DNA from 2 places in the Streptomyces sp. NPDC079020 genome. Region 2 is predicted to be linked to the other one. Evidence: riboswitches for the same ligand, from Rfam matches in the RefSeq annotation. Region 2 holds a riboswitch; the other holds the start of a gene.
The links. Region 2 has a riboswitch for cyclic di-AMP ahead of ACIGJO_RS16640 (peptidoglycan DD-metalloendopeptidase family protein). Riboswitches for the same ligand answer to the same signal wherever they lie in the genome.
Positions count from the first base shown of each region.

Region 1: it holds a riboswitch for cyclic di-AMP, as region 2 does, so the genes downstream of both, ACIGJO_RS33055 (M23 family metallopeptidase) here and ACIGJO_RS16640 (peptidoglycan DD-metalloendopeptidase family protein) in region 2, are expected to answer to the same signal.

Region 1 is NZ_JBITUB010000024.1:69,677-76,962, reverse strand. Features, by position in the region: gene lhgO (L-2-hydroxyglutarate oxidase) at 1-440, shown strand, start outside; gene trmB (tRNA (guanosine(46)-N7)-methyltransferase TrmB) at 433-1,374, shown strand; gene ACIGJO_RS33065 (PrsW family glutamic-type intramembrane protease) at 1,603-3,234, shown strand; gene ACIGJO_RS33060 (aldo/keto reductase) at 3,352-4,296, opposite strand; gene ACIGJO_RS33055 (M23 family metallopeptidase) at 4,507-5,538, opposite strand; cyclic di-AMP (ydaO/yuaA leader) riboswitch at 5,550-5,702, opposite strand; gene ACIGJO_RS33050 (PP2C family protein-serine/threonine phosphatase) at 6,023-7,195, opposite strand.
Region 2 is NZ_JBITUB010000007.1:116,706-123,991, forward strand. Features, by position in the region: gene ACIGJO_RS16630 (STM4011 family radical SAM protein) at 1-197, shown strand, start outside; gene ACIGJO_RS16635 (SGNH/GDSL hydrolase family protein) at 230-1,057, opposite strand; gene ACIGJO_RS16640 (peptidoglycan DD-metalloendopeptidase family protein) at 1,222-2,196, opposite strand; cyclic di-AMP (ydaO/yuaA leader) riboswitch at 2,202-2,359, opposite strand; gene ACIGJO_RS16645 (alpha-galactosidase) at 2,652-4,751, opposite strand; gene ACIGJO_RS16650 (tyrosine-protein phosphatase) at 4,942-5,754, shown strand; gene ACIGJO_RS16655 (DUF6126 family protein) at 5,775-5,951, opposite strand; gene ACIGJO_RS16660 (helix-turn-helix domain-containing protein) at 6,026-6,634, opposite strand; gene ACIGJO_RS16665 (aspartate aminotransferase family protein) at 6,741-7,286, opposite strand, start outside.

The DNA.
Region 1 (7,286 bases), on a different contig from region 2:
CGAACGCGGTGCCCGCCCTGGCCCGGGAGGGGTACGGCTGGCCGGTCGTGCGCCCCGGTGAGCTCCTGGAGACGCTGAGCTGGCCGGGGTCCTGGCGGATCGCCCGCAGACACTGGCGCTACGGGGCGGGCGAGGTGCACCGTTCACTGTCGAAGCGGGCGTTCACCCTGGCCGTGCGGAGACTGCTGCCCGAGGTCACCGAGGACGATCTGCGGCCGTCGCCCTCCGGGGTCAGGGCCCAGGCGGTCCTGCGGGACGGCACGCTGGTGGACGACTTCCTGATCCGCGAGGCCCCGCACACCGTGCATGTGCTGAACGCCCCGTCCCCGGCCGCCACGGCATCGCTGCCCATCGGCAGGGAGGTGGCACGGCGGGCACTGCTGCGGGCACGCGGCACGGGGTGGAAGCCACCCGCCGTAGAATCGGGTCATTGTGTCTGAGCAGCCTCTGAACCCCACGCCTGATGTCCCTGACGCCTCCGACGTCGCGGACGCTCCTGACGTTTCCCGTGCCTCCGACGCGTCCCCCGCGTCCGACGCGCCCCGTGCTCCGGGTGCGGCCGACGAAGCCGGTGCGGCCGACGACGCCAGTGCCGCGGACGACGCGGCCGCCCGGCGTGCGGCCTCCTTCGAGCGGCAGCGCAGGCTGCGCCAGGAGCCGCGCTTCCCCGGCGGGCCCGCCGCCGATCCGGCGGGTTCCCACCACGAGCGCCGTATCCGCAGCTTCCAGCCGCGCCGCAGCCGGGTCACCACCGGTCAGGAGGAGGCCCTCCAGCGGCTGTGGCCGAAGTGGGGCCTGGACATCGACGGGCTGCGCGTCCTGGACACGGCCGAGCTGTTCGACGGACTGCCGGTCGTCCTGGAGATCGGCTTCGGCATGGGCGAGGCCACGGCGCAGATGGCGGCCGACGACCTGGGCACCGGGATCCTGGCCGTCGATGTGCACACCCCCGGCCAGGGCAATCTGCTCGGGCTCGCGGAACGGGCCGGCCTGTCCAACGTACGGGTGGCCAACGGTGACGCGGTCATCCTGCTGCGCGAGATGCTGAAGCCGGACTCGCTCGACGGGCTCCGGGTGTACTTCCCCGACCCGTGGCCCAAGGCGCGCCACCACAAGCGGCGGCTGATCCAGCCGGAGTTCCTGGACCTGGTGGCCCAGCGGCTCAGGCCGGGCGCCGTGGTCCACTGCGCGACGGACTGGGAACCGTACGCGGAGCAGATGCTGGACGTCCTCACCGCGCACCCGCTCTTCGAGAACACCCAGGCGGACGGCGGATACGCCCCGCGGCCCGCGTTCCGCCCGCTGACCCGCTTCGAGGGACAGGGACTGGACAAGGGGCACGTGGTCCACGACCTGCTGTTCGCCCGCGTCTAGGCGTCGGCGTGGCCACGGGCCGACGGTGACCGCGGGCGCGGGCCGATCGTGACTGCGGGCGGCCGTGACCGCGGGCCGACCGTGACCGCGGGCGGCCGGACCCGACGAACCGGCGGCCGGACCGCCGGGAGGCGGACGGTGACCGCGGCCGGGCGGTGACCGCTGCGAACCGGCCGCGTGCCCCGGCGCGGATGGTCAGGTGTCAGTCCCGGTCGTTAGGGTCATGGGGTGTCCGACGGGTCCGTGCAGCACCAGCAGCCGCAGCCGGCCGTCCCGGTTTTCGAGGAGCGACGGCTCGGCGAGATCCTGGGCGCCGTTCCGGAGCGTGGCCAGTGGCGGTACGCGCCGCGCCGCGTCGGCATGGTGTGGCGGAGCAAGGCGTTCCGCGCCGGTGCGGTGATCGTCGCGCTCGCGCTGTGCGGGCTGGTGATCCTGTCCCTGGTCCGTGAGCAGACCGGCTCGGAGGGATTCCTCGTCGGGCTGGGGCTGGCCGTGCTGCCCGTGCCGCTGCTGATGGCGGCCTTCCGCTGGCTGGACCGGGTCGAACCGGGCCCCTGGCGCAATCTCCTGTTCTCCTTCGCCTGGGGTGCGTGTGCCGCCGCGCTCGTCGCGATCATCGCGAATTCGTTCGCGACGCGCTGGATCGCCACGGCCACCGCCGACCCGGCGAGCGCCGACACCCTCGGCGCCACCGTGATCGCCCCGATCGTCGAGGAGAGCGCCAAGGCGGCCGCCGTACTGCTGATCTTCCTGTTCCGGCGGCGGGAGTTCAGCGGCATCGTCGACGGCATCGTGGTGGCCGGATTCACCGCGACCGGCTTCGCCTTCACCGAGAACATCCTCTATCTGGGCAACGCCTTCGGCGAGGACCAGCAGCTGGGGGTGACGGGGCTCGGCTCGATGACCGCCGGGACGTTCTTCGTCCGGATCGTGATGTCCCCGTTCGCGCATCCGCTGTTCACGGTGCTCACCGGCATCGGCTTCGGCTTCGCCGCCGTGGGCGCGCGCCGCCACCGGGTCCGCCGGATCCTGCTGCCGGCGCTGGGCCTGCTCCTCGCGATGGGCATGCACGCCCTGTGGAACGGCTCCTCCGCCTTCGGGCCGTACGGCTTCTACGCGGTGTACGGGATCTTCATGGTCCCGGCGTTCGGGCTGGTGACCTGGCTGGCCGTCTTCACACGCCGGCGCGAGCTGCGCACGCTCTCCGCCGAGCTGCCCGCGTACGCGGCGGCCGGCTGGCTGACCCCGGTCGAACCGCTCGCGCTCTCCTCGATGCGGGCGCGCGGCATGGCCCGTGATCTGGCCCGCCACTGGCACGGCCACCCCGACCGGGCCCGCGGCCGGGCGGCGGCGCGGGCGGTCGCCGAGTACGAGTCGTTCGCGACGTCCCTGGCCGGGCTGCGCCGCAGGGCCCGCCTGGACTCGGCGGGCCCGGACTTCGCCGGGCGGGAGCGGGAGCTGCTGCACCACCTGTGGCAGCGCCGGGAGATCGCCGGTCCGGCTCTGACGTACGCGGCCCACGCCACCGTCCGGCCGCACACATACCCCCGCCACCCGGTCGCGCCGCACGGCGGGCAGTTCCCGCAGCAGCAGTACGGGCCCGCGTACGCGTCTGCGGAGCCGGGTCCGTACGCGTCTCCGGGGCCGGGTCCGTATCCGCACGCGACACCGGGGCCGCACGCGACACCCGGGCCGTACGCGACACCCGGGCCGTACGCGACACCGGATCCGCAGCAGTACGGGCACGCGGGACAGCCGTACGCGGGTCGGTTCCCGCCCCAGCAGTACGGGCCCGCACCGCACGCGACCCCGCCCCAGCAGTACGGCGGCCCCAACCCGTATCTGCGCCCCCCGCAGTAACCGTCGGCGCCCCCGCACCCGGCCGGCGGGACCGGGCCGGCCGGGTGCCGGGCCAGCCGGGTGCCGGACCGGCCGGGTGCCGGACCGGGTGCCGGGCCCGGCCGGTCCCGCCGTGGATCAGGCCGACGCCTCGGTGAGCGCGGCGATTTCCTGGTCCGTCAGGTGCAGGCCGGCCACCGCGACCAGTGCGGGCAGCTGCTCGACCGTGCGGGCGGAGGCGATCGGTGCGACGACGGTCGACCGCGCGGCCAGCCAGGCCAGGGCGACCGTCGCGATCTCGGCCTCGCGCTCCCGCGCGATCGTGTCGAGCGCCGCCAGCACCCTGCGGCCCTGTTCCGACTCCAGGTGCCGCCCCGCGCCCTCGGCCCGCGGGCTGTCGACCGACGTACCCGGACGGTACTTTCCGGTGAGGAAGCCCGAGGCCAGGGCGAAGTACGGGACGGCGGCGAGCCCGGCGCGGGCGGCGGTGTCCTGGAGGGCGCCCTCGTAGGTGTCGCGGGAGACCAGGTTGTAGTGCGGCTGGAGGGCGACGTAACGGGCCAGGCCCTCGCGCTCGGAGAAGTCCAGGGACGCCCGGAGCCGCTCCGGGCTGATGTTGGAGGCGGCGATCTCGCGCACCTTGCCGTCCTTCACCAGCTGGTCGAGGGCCGTGATGATCTCCTCGACCGGGACGGTCTCGTCATCGAAGTGCGTGTAGTACAGGTCGATGTGGTCGGTGCCGAGCCGGCGCAGCGACTCCTCGGCGGCGGCCTTGACGGTGGTGGCGGAGAGCCCCTTGTACGAGGGGTGGGCGCCGACCTTGGTGGCGACGACGATGTCGGACCGGTTGGCACGCGAGGCGAGCCACTTGCCGATGACGGTCTCCGACTCGCCGCCCTCGTTGCCGGGGACCCAGGCGGAGTAGGAGTCGGCGGTGTCGATGAAGTTGCCGCCGGCCGCGGCGTACGCGTCCAGCACCGCGAAGGACTGTGCCTCGTCCGCCGTCCAGCCGAAGACATTGCCGCCGAGGGCGAGGGGGAAGACCTGAAGGCCGGAGGAACCGAGCGGGCGAAGAGACGTCACAGAAGTCATGCAGAGTTCAACGAGAGCACCCTGTGACGCTATTCCACGACAACGGACCGGCAGCCCTGACGTCGGGGGGTGTGCGTCAGGGCTGCCGGGGTTCGGGGGCGCCCGGTGAGGGCGCGGTGGGAGAGCGATGCGGGGGCGGAAGCGGGGACGGGGCCCGGAGCCTGCCGGGCGACCTCCGACCGGAGGTCACCCAACGGGTCCTCAGACCGTGAGTCCCTTGCTGCGCAGCCAGCTCATCGGGTCGATGGCCGAGCCGCCCGGGGTGTGGACCTCCAGGTGGAGGTGGGCGCCGGTGACGTTGCCGGTGGCGCCGACACGGCCGATGGTGTCGCCCGTGCTGACCTTCTGACCGGCCGACACGTTCATCGAGGACTGGTGGCAGTACCAGACCTCCGTACCGTCATCGAGCACCAGGACCGTGCGGTAGCCGTACGCGCCGGAGTATCCGGCGGACTTCACCGTGCCGCTGTGCACGGCCTTGACCGGGGTGCCGCTCTGCGCCGCGAAGTCGAGCCCGGTGTGGTGGCCGGAGGACCACATCGTGCCGGACTGACCGTAGGTCGAGGTGATGCTGTACGAGGAGGTCGGCAGCGCGTAGCTGGCGGCGAGCTTGGCGAGGCGCTCGGCCTCCGCCTTCTTCTTCGCCGCTTCCTCCGCCTTCTTCTTCTCGGCGGCGACCTTGGCCTCGGCCTTGTCCTGCTGCTTCTTGGCCTCGGCGGCGGCCTTCTCGGCTGCCGCCCTCTCCTCCGCGGCCTTGGCCTCGGCGTCGGCGCTGGCCTGCTGCTGCTCGGCCTGCTGGAGGATGCGGGCGCGGAGTGCCTCGCCCGGGTCGGTCGCGCCCTGCTCCGCCTCGGCGTCGGTGATGCCTGCGGAGGTGAGCGGCGCGGTCGCGACCGGCTTCTTGTCCTCCTCGTCGGAGAGGAAGGAACCCACGCCGGGAAGGGACTTGGCGTCGGGGAGACTGGCCGCGAGGGAATCGGGAAGAGATATGGAGACCGGCGGCTTGCTCTGCGCGGTGGCCATGCCGCCCGCTCCGACGGCCGCGATGACACCGACCCCGAGGACGGTGGAGCTACGGGCGAGTCCCCGCTGCTTGGCTACGCGGTGCCTGCCGCGCACGGGCCGGATGGACTCCTCGGTGGGATTCCATTCCTCCCAGGTCCTGTCCGGGTCACCGAAGTTGCCGGTGGCGAAGGGTGACGGGGCCTCGGGGGCAGGCTTGTTGGACGCCACGTGGGCGCACTCCTTTCCTTCCTTCTCGCCTACCGGGTTAGCTGACGGGTTCGGAGCAGGAAGGTCTCCTACGGGCCCCTCCGTCTCTGACGAGACACAGGTGTCCGATTCACCCCATGTAGGTGGTTCCCCGGTTCCCTTGCGGGATTCGGCGCTCGCGCACGGTGCCGCCTCTTGCGACGACTGGGACGACCGCGCTGCGTTATCGAACGTTAATAGACGGACGGCTCCTATTCCAAGCTCTTCCCGTTGATCGTTCGCGACTTTGGCATGGACTTACAGGGTGCAACCGGCTCGAATCGGACGAGTAGAGCACGATTGGATCACTACTTGGTTTCTGACATTGCGTCAAATGTTATGCGGAGCGGCGTCCTTCGACTACGCACCGTGGTATCGCCCGGCAACCGGCGCGCGCCCGTCCCCGCGTCCCGTCCGCATGTCACGCCCACAGGACCCGCCCCCGCGTCCCGTCCGCATGCCCCGCTCATTCATCGCCCCGGCCCACGATCCTCACGGTCGTCCGGCGTTCCGGCTGTCCCTCAGCGGGCCTTCCCACCGCGAGAAGTGCCATGTCGTCAGTGGACCGGCCGCCGGTGTGCAGCCGGACGTCGTCGGTGAGCGCGGAGAGCAGCTCCTCGGGCCCGGGGAAGATCCGGCCCCGCAGCCGGGCCGCCGGGTCGTAGAAGGCCCCGGACGCGTCCCGCGCCTCGGAGAGGCCGTCCGTGAACAGCAGCAGGGTCGCCCCCGGCGGCAGCCCCCACTCGTCGGCCCGGTCCGGCCACGCACCCAGGTTCATCCCGAGCGGCAGCGCGGGCACGGTCGGCGACAGCACCTCCAGCGCCCCGTCCGCGTGGAGCAGGATCGGTTCGGGGTGCCCCCGGTTGACGATGCGCAAGGAGAGGGAGCCGCGCGGAATCTCGACGAGCACCGCCGTGATGAACCCTTCCATCGCGTCGAGCCCGCCGCGCCGGGTGCCTTCCCGCGCCAGCGCCCGTTCCAGCCGCTGGGCGACCCCCTCCAGCGAACGCTCCTGCTCGGCGGCCTCCCGGAACGCGCCGATGATCACCGCCACCGCCTCGACCGCGTCGAGCCCCTTGCCCCGTACGTCCCCGAGCACCAGACGTACGCCGTGCGGGGTGTCCGCCACGGCGAACAGGTCACCGCCGACGAACTCGTCCGCCTGGGCCGCCTCGTACCGTGCGGCGACATGCAGTCCGCCGATGCGGTCGTCCGGTGTCGGCAGCACGGCCCGCATGGCGGTCTCCGCGATGAAGCGCGCCGAGGCCAGCTGCTCGTTGCCGCGCCGCACGACACCGTTGATGACGAGGGCGAGCACCGAGGCGGTGAGCACGGTGATCAGCTCGGTGACCGGAGCGGCCCGGGTCAGCGTCCCCGCGTACAGGTGCAGCACGAGGACGGCCAGGACCGAGGCCACGCCGGTCCGGACGGTGCTGGCCAGGCTGAAGAACGGGGCGGCCATCAGCGGCGCCGCCACGAACAGCGGTACGGCGGTGAAGGTCGGCGGGGTCCCGACGTCGAAGAGCAGCCCGCCGCCGATCATCAGGGCGGGCAGCGCGCGGACGAACCGGCGAGCCCCGACGCCCCCGGCCGGCCCCCGGCCACCACCGCGGGCCGGGAAACCGAAGGAGGGGAGCACGCGCCCGCGCACCGGAAAGGCCGAACGCCAACGGCTCCGGGCGCCGGGCAGCCCGACAGGTCTCCCGCGCCGCCTGTCCCGCTTCCCCACC
Region 2 (7,286 bases):
GCTGCCCGCTCGATGTGTGCGACTGCCACATCGGCTATGTGCATCTGGAGACGCTGCCGCTGTACGACGTGTTCGCGGGCGGGGTGCTGGAGCGGATACCGGCTCCGGGCCGTCCGGCCACGCCGCCGGCCGGGCTCGTGGTACCGAGCCCGGCCCGGCGTGCCCTGCCCCTGACGGTCCTGCGCGAGGCGCCGTGAGGGCGGTCCCCCCAGAGGGGAAGCAGGTCGGGTCAGAGGGGAAGCAGGTCGGGGCGCTTGGCCTCGGCATGGTCGCCGGAGGACTCGCCGCGCAGCCGCCGCCCGATCCACGGGACCAGGTATTCGCGCGCCCAGTGGATGTCGTCGCGCCGTTCCTCGAAGGTGCCGCGCTGTGCCTGCGGCGGCCAGGCCTGATCCGGATCGGCGGGCACGTCCACACCGAGCACCTGTGCCGCGCGCAGCGCGACGCGGGTGTGGCCCTCGGGGGACAGGTGCAGCCGGTCGTCGTCCCAGGCGCGCCGGTCCTGCACCGAGCGGAGCGACCACAGGTCCAGGACGGGGCAGTGGTAGCGGTCGGCGATGGACCGCAGATGGACGTTGTACGTCGCGATCTTGCCGCGCATGTGCCGCAGCACCGGCACACCGCGGGTGTCGAACCCGGTGGTGATCATGACGGTGCCGACCGCGTTGCTCAGATCGGCGACCGCGCGCTCGAAGCGCTCGGCCAGATCGTCGGGGTCGGTGCCCGGCCTGATGATGTCGTTGCCGCCCGCACAGAAGCTGACCAGCTCGGGGGCCAGCTCCTTGGCGCGGGGGACCTGCTCCTCGACTATCTGGTCGAGGAGGCGTCCGCGTACGGCGAGATTGGCGTACCGGAAATTCCCGTGCGCGGGATCCTCCGGGCTCGTCGCGGTGTCGGGGACCGGGAGCCGGTCCGCCAGCAGGACCGCGAACCGGTCCGCCCAGCCGACAAAGGCCCCGTCGGGGCCGGGGTCTCCGACTCCTTCGGTGAAGCTGTCGCCAATCGCCGCGTACGACCCGATGATCTCTGGTTGATTGTTTCTCGAATCGTCTGCCACAAGCGCATATCCTGCACCGTCGAATGTGACCTACGCGACCGTAATACGGGGTTGACGGGTGGTGAGATAGACCACCCGGTCAGTTTTTGGTAAAGCCGGAATAAGGACAGGGGCGGTGCGCCGACGCGCACCGCCCCTGTTCATGTCCGGCCGTCACCGCTCCATCAGATGGAGACGCCGTGCTGGCGCAGGTACGCGACCGGGTCGACGTCCGAGCCGTAGCTCGGGCCGGTGCGGACCTCGAAGTGGAGGTGCGGGCCGGTCGAGTTGCCGGTGGAGCCGGAGAGGCCGATCTGCTGGCCGCCGGTGACGGTCTGGCCCACGGAGACGCTGAGCGAGGACTGGTGCGCGTACTGGGAGTACATGCCGTCGGCGTGCTTGATGACGACCTCGTTGCCGTACGAGCCGCTCCAGCCGGCCGAGACCACGGTGCCCGGACCGATGGCGCGGACGACGGTGCCCGACGCGGCCTGGAAGTCCGAGCCGGTGTGGTAGCCGCTGGACCAGCTGGCGCCGGAGGCGCGGTACTGGGTGGTGACGTTGGCGTTGGCCACCGGGGTCGTCCAGCCGGAGCTGTTGCTCTGGGAGGCGCTGGTGCTCGTGGAGGTGGTGGACTTTCCGGCCTCGGAGGACGGGGCCGAGGAGCCCGCGGAGGAGGCGGCCTTCGGGGCCGACTGCACCTTCGGGGCCGCCGGGGCGGCGGGGGCGGCCTTCTTCGGCTCCGCCTTCGACGGGGCCGGCGCGGACTGCGCGGCATCGGCGGAACCGGACGCCTCGGCGCCGAGGGTCAGCTTCATGCCGGGGAAGATCAGGCTCGGGTTCTCGCCGACGACCTCGCGGTTGTCCTGGTACAGCTTCTGCCAGCCGCCCTTGAGCTTGTGCTCCGCGGCGATCTTCGAGAGGTAGTCGCCGGAGACCACGGAGTAGGACTTCGAGGCGCCGTGGGCGGTGGCCGCGGCACCCGGGGCGGTGTGCGCGGCGGCGACCGAGGCGGCGGTGGGCGCGGCCTTCTCCGCGGCGTGCGCTCCGGTGGCACCGATCAGCGGGAGGGCGAGGACGGCGCCGCCGGTCCCTGCGGCGAGGACACCGCGGACGATCGGGCCGGTCTTCGTACGACGGTGCTTACCCGTTGCGGGCATGGGGGAATTCCTCTCCGGCGCCTACGAGGTGAGCTGTCGGGTTCGGGCTGGAGATGCCCGGTCGCTCTCGGCGACTTCACCCCGAGCCGGTCCGGATCTCTCCGGGCCGGCGGCTTACCTGGGTCCCCCGCTCCTGCCACACGAGTGTGGGTGGGTGTGAATTCCGGGCGGCGGCAGGATTAGGCGATCCGTCCGGATTGACGGTGACCGTAAACGAGTCAGGACGACAGGAACAAGCCATCGGTTGCCTGCCGGAATCCCCGATTCAATTTCGGTCCGGAATTCCCGTCACACTCCGTGGATTACGGATCTTGGCATTCCGCGCGGCGCCCGGATCGCTCCCGGGCGCCGCCACCACACACCGTCACGGATATGATCCCGCTCACCAGCGGGCCATCATCTCTCCCATAAATAGGGCACGTTCTATTAAACGCCCCATTACGGACATGTCATGGTCATCGCTTCTGACGCAACCTCAGCACCCGGGCGTCCAGGTCGCCGCTCAGCCCGGTGTGCAGCCCGCGATGCAGCAGCACCGAACCCTGGTACTCCGCTCCGGTGTCCTGGCAGACATACGTCGCCGAGGCGTCCAGGCCGCGCAGCCGCAGGGCCGGCGGCCGCTGGCCGAACCGCTGTGCCTCAAGCCACATCAGCACCACGACCTCCTCGCCCAGCACGTAGCTCACCGCGCTCAGCCCGCCGCGCGGCGCCGCGAGCCGGTGCAGGGCCCCGTGCTGCACCACCGGGCGGATCTCCTTGTAGAGGGACACCCAGTCCCGCGCCTCGGCCAGCTCCTCAGGGCTCCACTCGGTGAGGTCGCCGCCGACCCCGAGCACCCCGGCCATCGCGCTGACGAAGCGGAACCGCAGCGAACTCACCCGGTTGTTCAGCTGGACGTTCGGGCTGTCGGTGACCCAGGCCGCCATCACCCGCGCCGGATGAATCTGCCCGAAGCCCTCCTGAATGGCGAGCCGGTCCAGCGGGTCGGTGTTGTCCGAGGTCCACACCTGATCGGTGCGGGAGAGCACGCCCAGATCGACCCGGCCCCCGCCGCCCGAGCAGGACTCGAAGGCCACGCCCGGGTGCGCGGCGCGCAGCCGGTCGAGCAGCGCGTACAGCGCTTCCACATGGGCGGTCCAGAGCTTCTGCGGGTACTCCTCGCCCGGCCAGCCGGCCTCGGTGAAGCAGCGGTTGAAGTCCCACTTCACATAGTCGATCGGAGCGCTGGAGAGCAGCGCGTCAAGCTGCTCCCACAGGTATTCCTGTACGTCCGGCCTGGCCAGGTTGAGCACCAGCTGGTTGCGGAACTCGGTCCGCGTACGGCCGGGGAAGTGCTGCACCCAGTCCGGGTGGGCCCGGTAGAGATCGCTGTCGGGGTTGACCATCTCCGGCTCGACCCAGATCCCGAACCGCATGCCGAGCCCGCGCACCTCGTCGGCGAGCGGCCGCAGCCCGCCGGGGAACCGGTCGGGGTTGGGCGTCCAGTCACCGAGCCCGGCCCGGTCGCTGGTGCGCCGCCCGAACCAGGCGTCGTCCACCACGAACAGCTCGACGCCCATCTCCGCCGCGCGCACGGCCAGCGCACGCTGCTGTTCCATGGAGATGTCGAAGCCGGTCGCCTCCCAGGAGTTGTAGAGCACCGGCCGCGGCGTGCTGGCGTCCGGGATCACATGGGCCAGCTGCCAGGCGTGCCAGGCCCGGCTCGCCCCGCCGAAGCCGTCCGGGCTCCACAGGCCGGCGAAGACGGGTGTGGTGTACGACTCACCCGGCGCGAGCCGCAGCAGGCCGGACTCGTCGTAGCCCGCGCCCCCGTTGATCTGCACGAGACCGTCGGGCAGCTGATGCACGGCGATCCGCCAGGAACCGGACCAGCCCAGAGCGCAGCCGTACACCTCCCCGTGCTCCTCGGTCGCGGCTCCGCCGGCGTCCAGCGCCACCCATGGCAGATGCTGGTGCCCGGTGTGCCCGCGGCGGCTGGAGAGGATCTTCTCGCCGTACGTGAGTTCCGACCGCACCAGCCGGGACTCCGCCGCCCAGCTGCCGTGCAGCTGGCTCAGCCGCCAGTTCTCCCGGGCCGGCAGCGTCCAGGTCGCCGCGTCGGCGCGCAGCAGTTCCAGGGGCGGGCCGTCCGGGCCGGCGTGGGTGACGGTGGTCCAGCGCTCGATCACATCGGAGTCGTCACGCATCCGGTAGTGGAGGGTCAGCGCGAGGCGGTGCGCGGCGTCCGTGAAGCTCAGCCGGAGTTCGTCACCGTCCGTCCCGGCGCCCCCGAACACCCACTGGGTCCCCCTGACCTCGTCGGTCCGTACGGAGAGCGCCGGGCGGACGAACCGGGGACCGCCCTCGACCGGGTACTCCTCGTGGCCGTCGAGCGGGGAATCGAAGCCGGAGCAGGTCGGGAGGGGCTCGGCGGCCAGCGCCTCGGCCGCGGCCGGCGTGAGGCGCGGCCCCCAGTGCAGATGCAGCAGCTCATCGCGGTCGGTGAGGTGGAGCGCATAGCTGCCGGTCGCGCCACTGAGCACCCAGGTACGGCCCGTGTCACCAGTCTCGATCATCATTTCCCTCACGTTCGAACAGTTCCGCACATCATCGACCACGGTGACGGTGCGGGGCAATGCCCGTGCGTGTACGCATGGCGAGCCGTGTGCCTCGTCCGAGATGATTGCCTGAGGAATCGATGTCGTATCGTCACGAGCGTGCCCTCGTCGGCGAGCAGCGCCGACGTCAGACACCCCAGGAGCCGCCGTGACTCAGCAGGTGCCGCAGGTCCCGCCGACAGAATCCGAGCTGACCGGAGTGCGTAATTTCCGCGATGTGGGTGGGCTCCCCACCACGGACGGACGCCGCGTGGCGTTCGGGCGGCTCTACCGCAGCGGCCACCTGGCGCACGCCACGGAGCAGGACACGGCGGTCCTCGGCAGGCTCGGCCTGCACACGGTCTTCGACTTCCGCAACGACGCCGACCGGAGGCTCGACGGTCACGACGTGGAGCTGGCGGGGGTGCGCAATGTCAGCATTCCGCTGTCCGACCCGGCCGACGGCGCCGAGTTCTGGCGGCTGGTCCGGGACGGCGACATCGCCCAGCTGCGCTCGATCCTCTCGGGCAGCAAGGGCATGGACCGGATGATCACCTCGTACCGGTCGATCATCCGGGACCGCACCGCCGAGCACAGCCGGGTACTGCACGCCCTGGCCGAGGACAGCGTCCCCGCCCTGATGCACTGCGCCGCGGGCAAGGACCGGGCCGGCCTCTCCATAGCCGTGTCGCTGCTCGCCGTGGGCGTGGAGCGGGATGCCATCGAGGCCGATTACCTCAAGTCCAACGACGCGCACCGCCGCTACCGGGTGCGACGCTCGGACACCTCGGAGACCGGAATGTCCCCGGAGGTCCTCGAACTGCTGAACCCGCTCTTCGGCGCGCACGCCGAGTACCTCGCCGCGGCCTTCGGCACCATCGAGGAGGTCTGGGGAAGCACGGACCGCTACCTCACCGAGGGGCTGGGCCTTGCCCCGGAGACACGGGAGCGGCTGCGCGGGCGGCTGCTGGACGAGGCGTAGGGCCTGTCCGGCAGGGGCGGTTACTTGTTGCCGCCCGCCACGGCGAACAGCAGGTACAGGAAGCCGGCGATGACGTGTCCGGCCACCAGGTAGGCGAAGAGCCGGATCACGACCCCGCGCGGCATCTTCCGTTCCTGCGGGTCGTAGTTCTTGGGCCGCTGCGGGGTCAGGGGGTCGTAGTTCTCGGAATCGGACATGACAGTCCTCTCTGCCGGCCGCACGGCCGGTGAAGCGAAGGGTTCAGCGGGGACGGTGACCGGGCGGGGCCCGGTCAGCGCCGGTGGATCCCGCTGCCGAGACACAGTTCGGCGGCGGGGCTCTGCATCAGCGAGTGGACGAAGAGCAGCTCCGCGCCGCCGCGGTCGACGGCCGCGATCCGGTGCGGGGTGAGCGAATCGAAGTGCGCGCTGTCGCCGGGGGCGAGATCGTGCACCGTCTCCCCCAGGATCACCCGCAGCGTTCCGTCGAGGACGTACAGCCATTCCTCACCGGGGTGGACCCGTACGAGATCGCCCTGCGCGCCGTACGGGACCCTGACGCGCAGGGCCTGCATGGCCCGGCCGGAACCGCCCGCCTGCTGGTACATCCAGCCGTCGGCCTCGGCGCCCTCGAAGCGGCCGCCGCGGACGATCGCGTCACGTTCGGGGGGTGTCTCGCCGAGCAGCTCGGAAACCGTCGTACCGTAGATACGGGCGAGCCCGAGCAGCATGGGCAGCGAGGGCTGTCTGCGGCCGGTTTCGAGCCGGGACAGATGGGCCGGTGAAAGCCCTGCCCGCTGGGCGGCGGTCTCCAGGGTGAGACCGCGGCCGTGGCGCAGTTCGCGCAGGCGGGGTGCGACGCCGGGGAGCTCGTCGGCCACCCCTCCGTCAGGAGGATTCATGACTCCATTGGGCCAGGATCTTTCCTCGGAGGCAAATTTCTTACCTCCGAGGCAAAGCATCCCCGAAGCCCGGCTCCCGCCCGTTCAGCACCCGCTCAGTGGTCGGTCAGCGGTTGGCGACGGCCTGCTTCACCAGGGTCCGCCCGAAGTCCCACATCAGTCCCCCGCCGCTGTGCGCCTCGTCCATGACGTCGGTGAACGCGGTCACGAAGCGCTCCACCTCCGGCTCCCCGATGACCAGCGGCGGAATCAGCTTGATCACTTCCAGATGGTCGCCGGAGACCTGGGTGAGGATGCGGTGCTTGCGCAGCAGCGGCACCACCACCATCTGCGCGAAGAGCCCCTTGCGGGCCGCCTGGAGCACGGTCCAGCGGCTGCGGAGCTTCAGCGAGGACGGGCGGCCGAACTCGATACCGATCATCAGCCCGCGCCCGCGCACCTCGTGCAGCAGCTCGTAGCGGTCGACGAGGGCGGCCAGCCGCTCCCGCAGCAGGTCACCGGTGCGCCGGGCGTTCGCGACCGTCTCCTCTTCCTCCATCACCGCGAGTACGGCGAGTCCCGCCGCCATCGCCTGGGCGTTGGAGCCGAAGCTCGCCGAGTGCACGAGGACGCGGTCCATCGACGAGTAGACACGCTTGAAGATCCAGTCCTT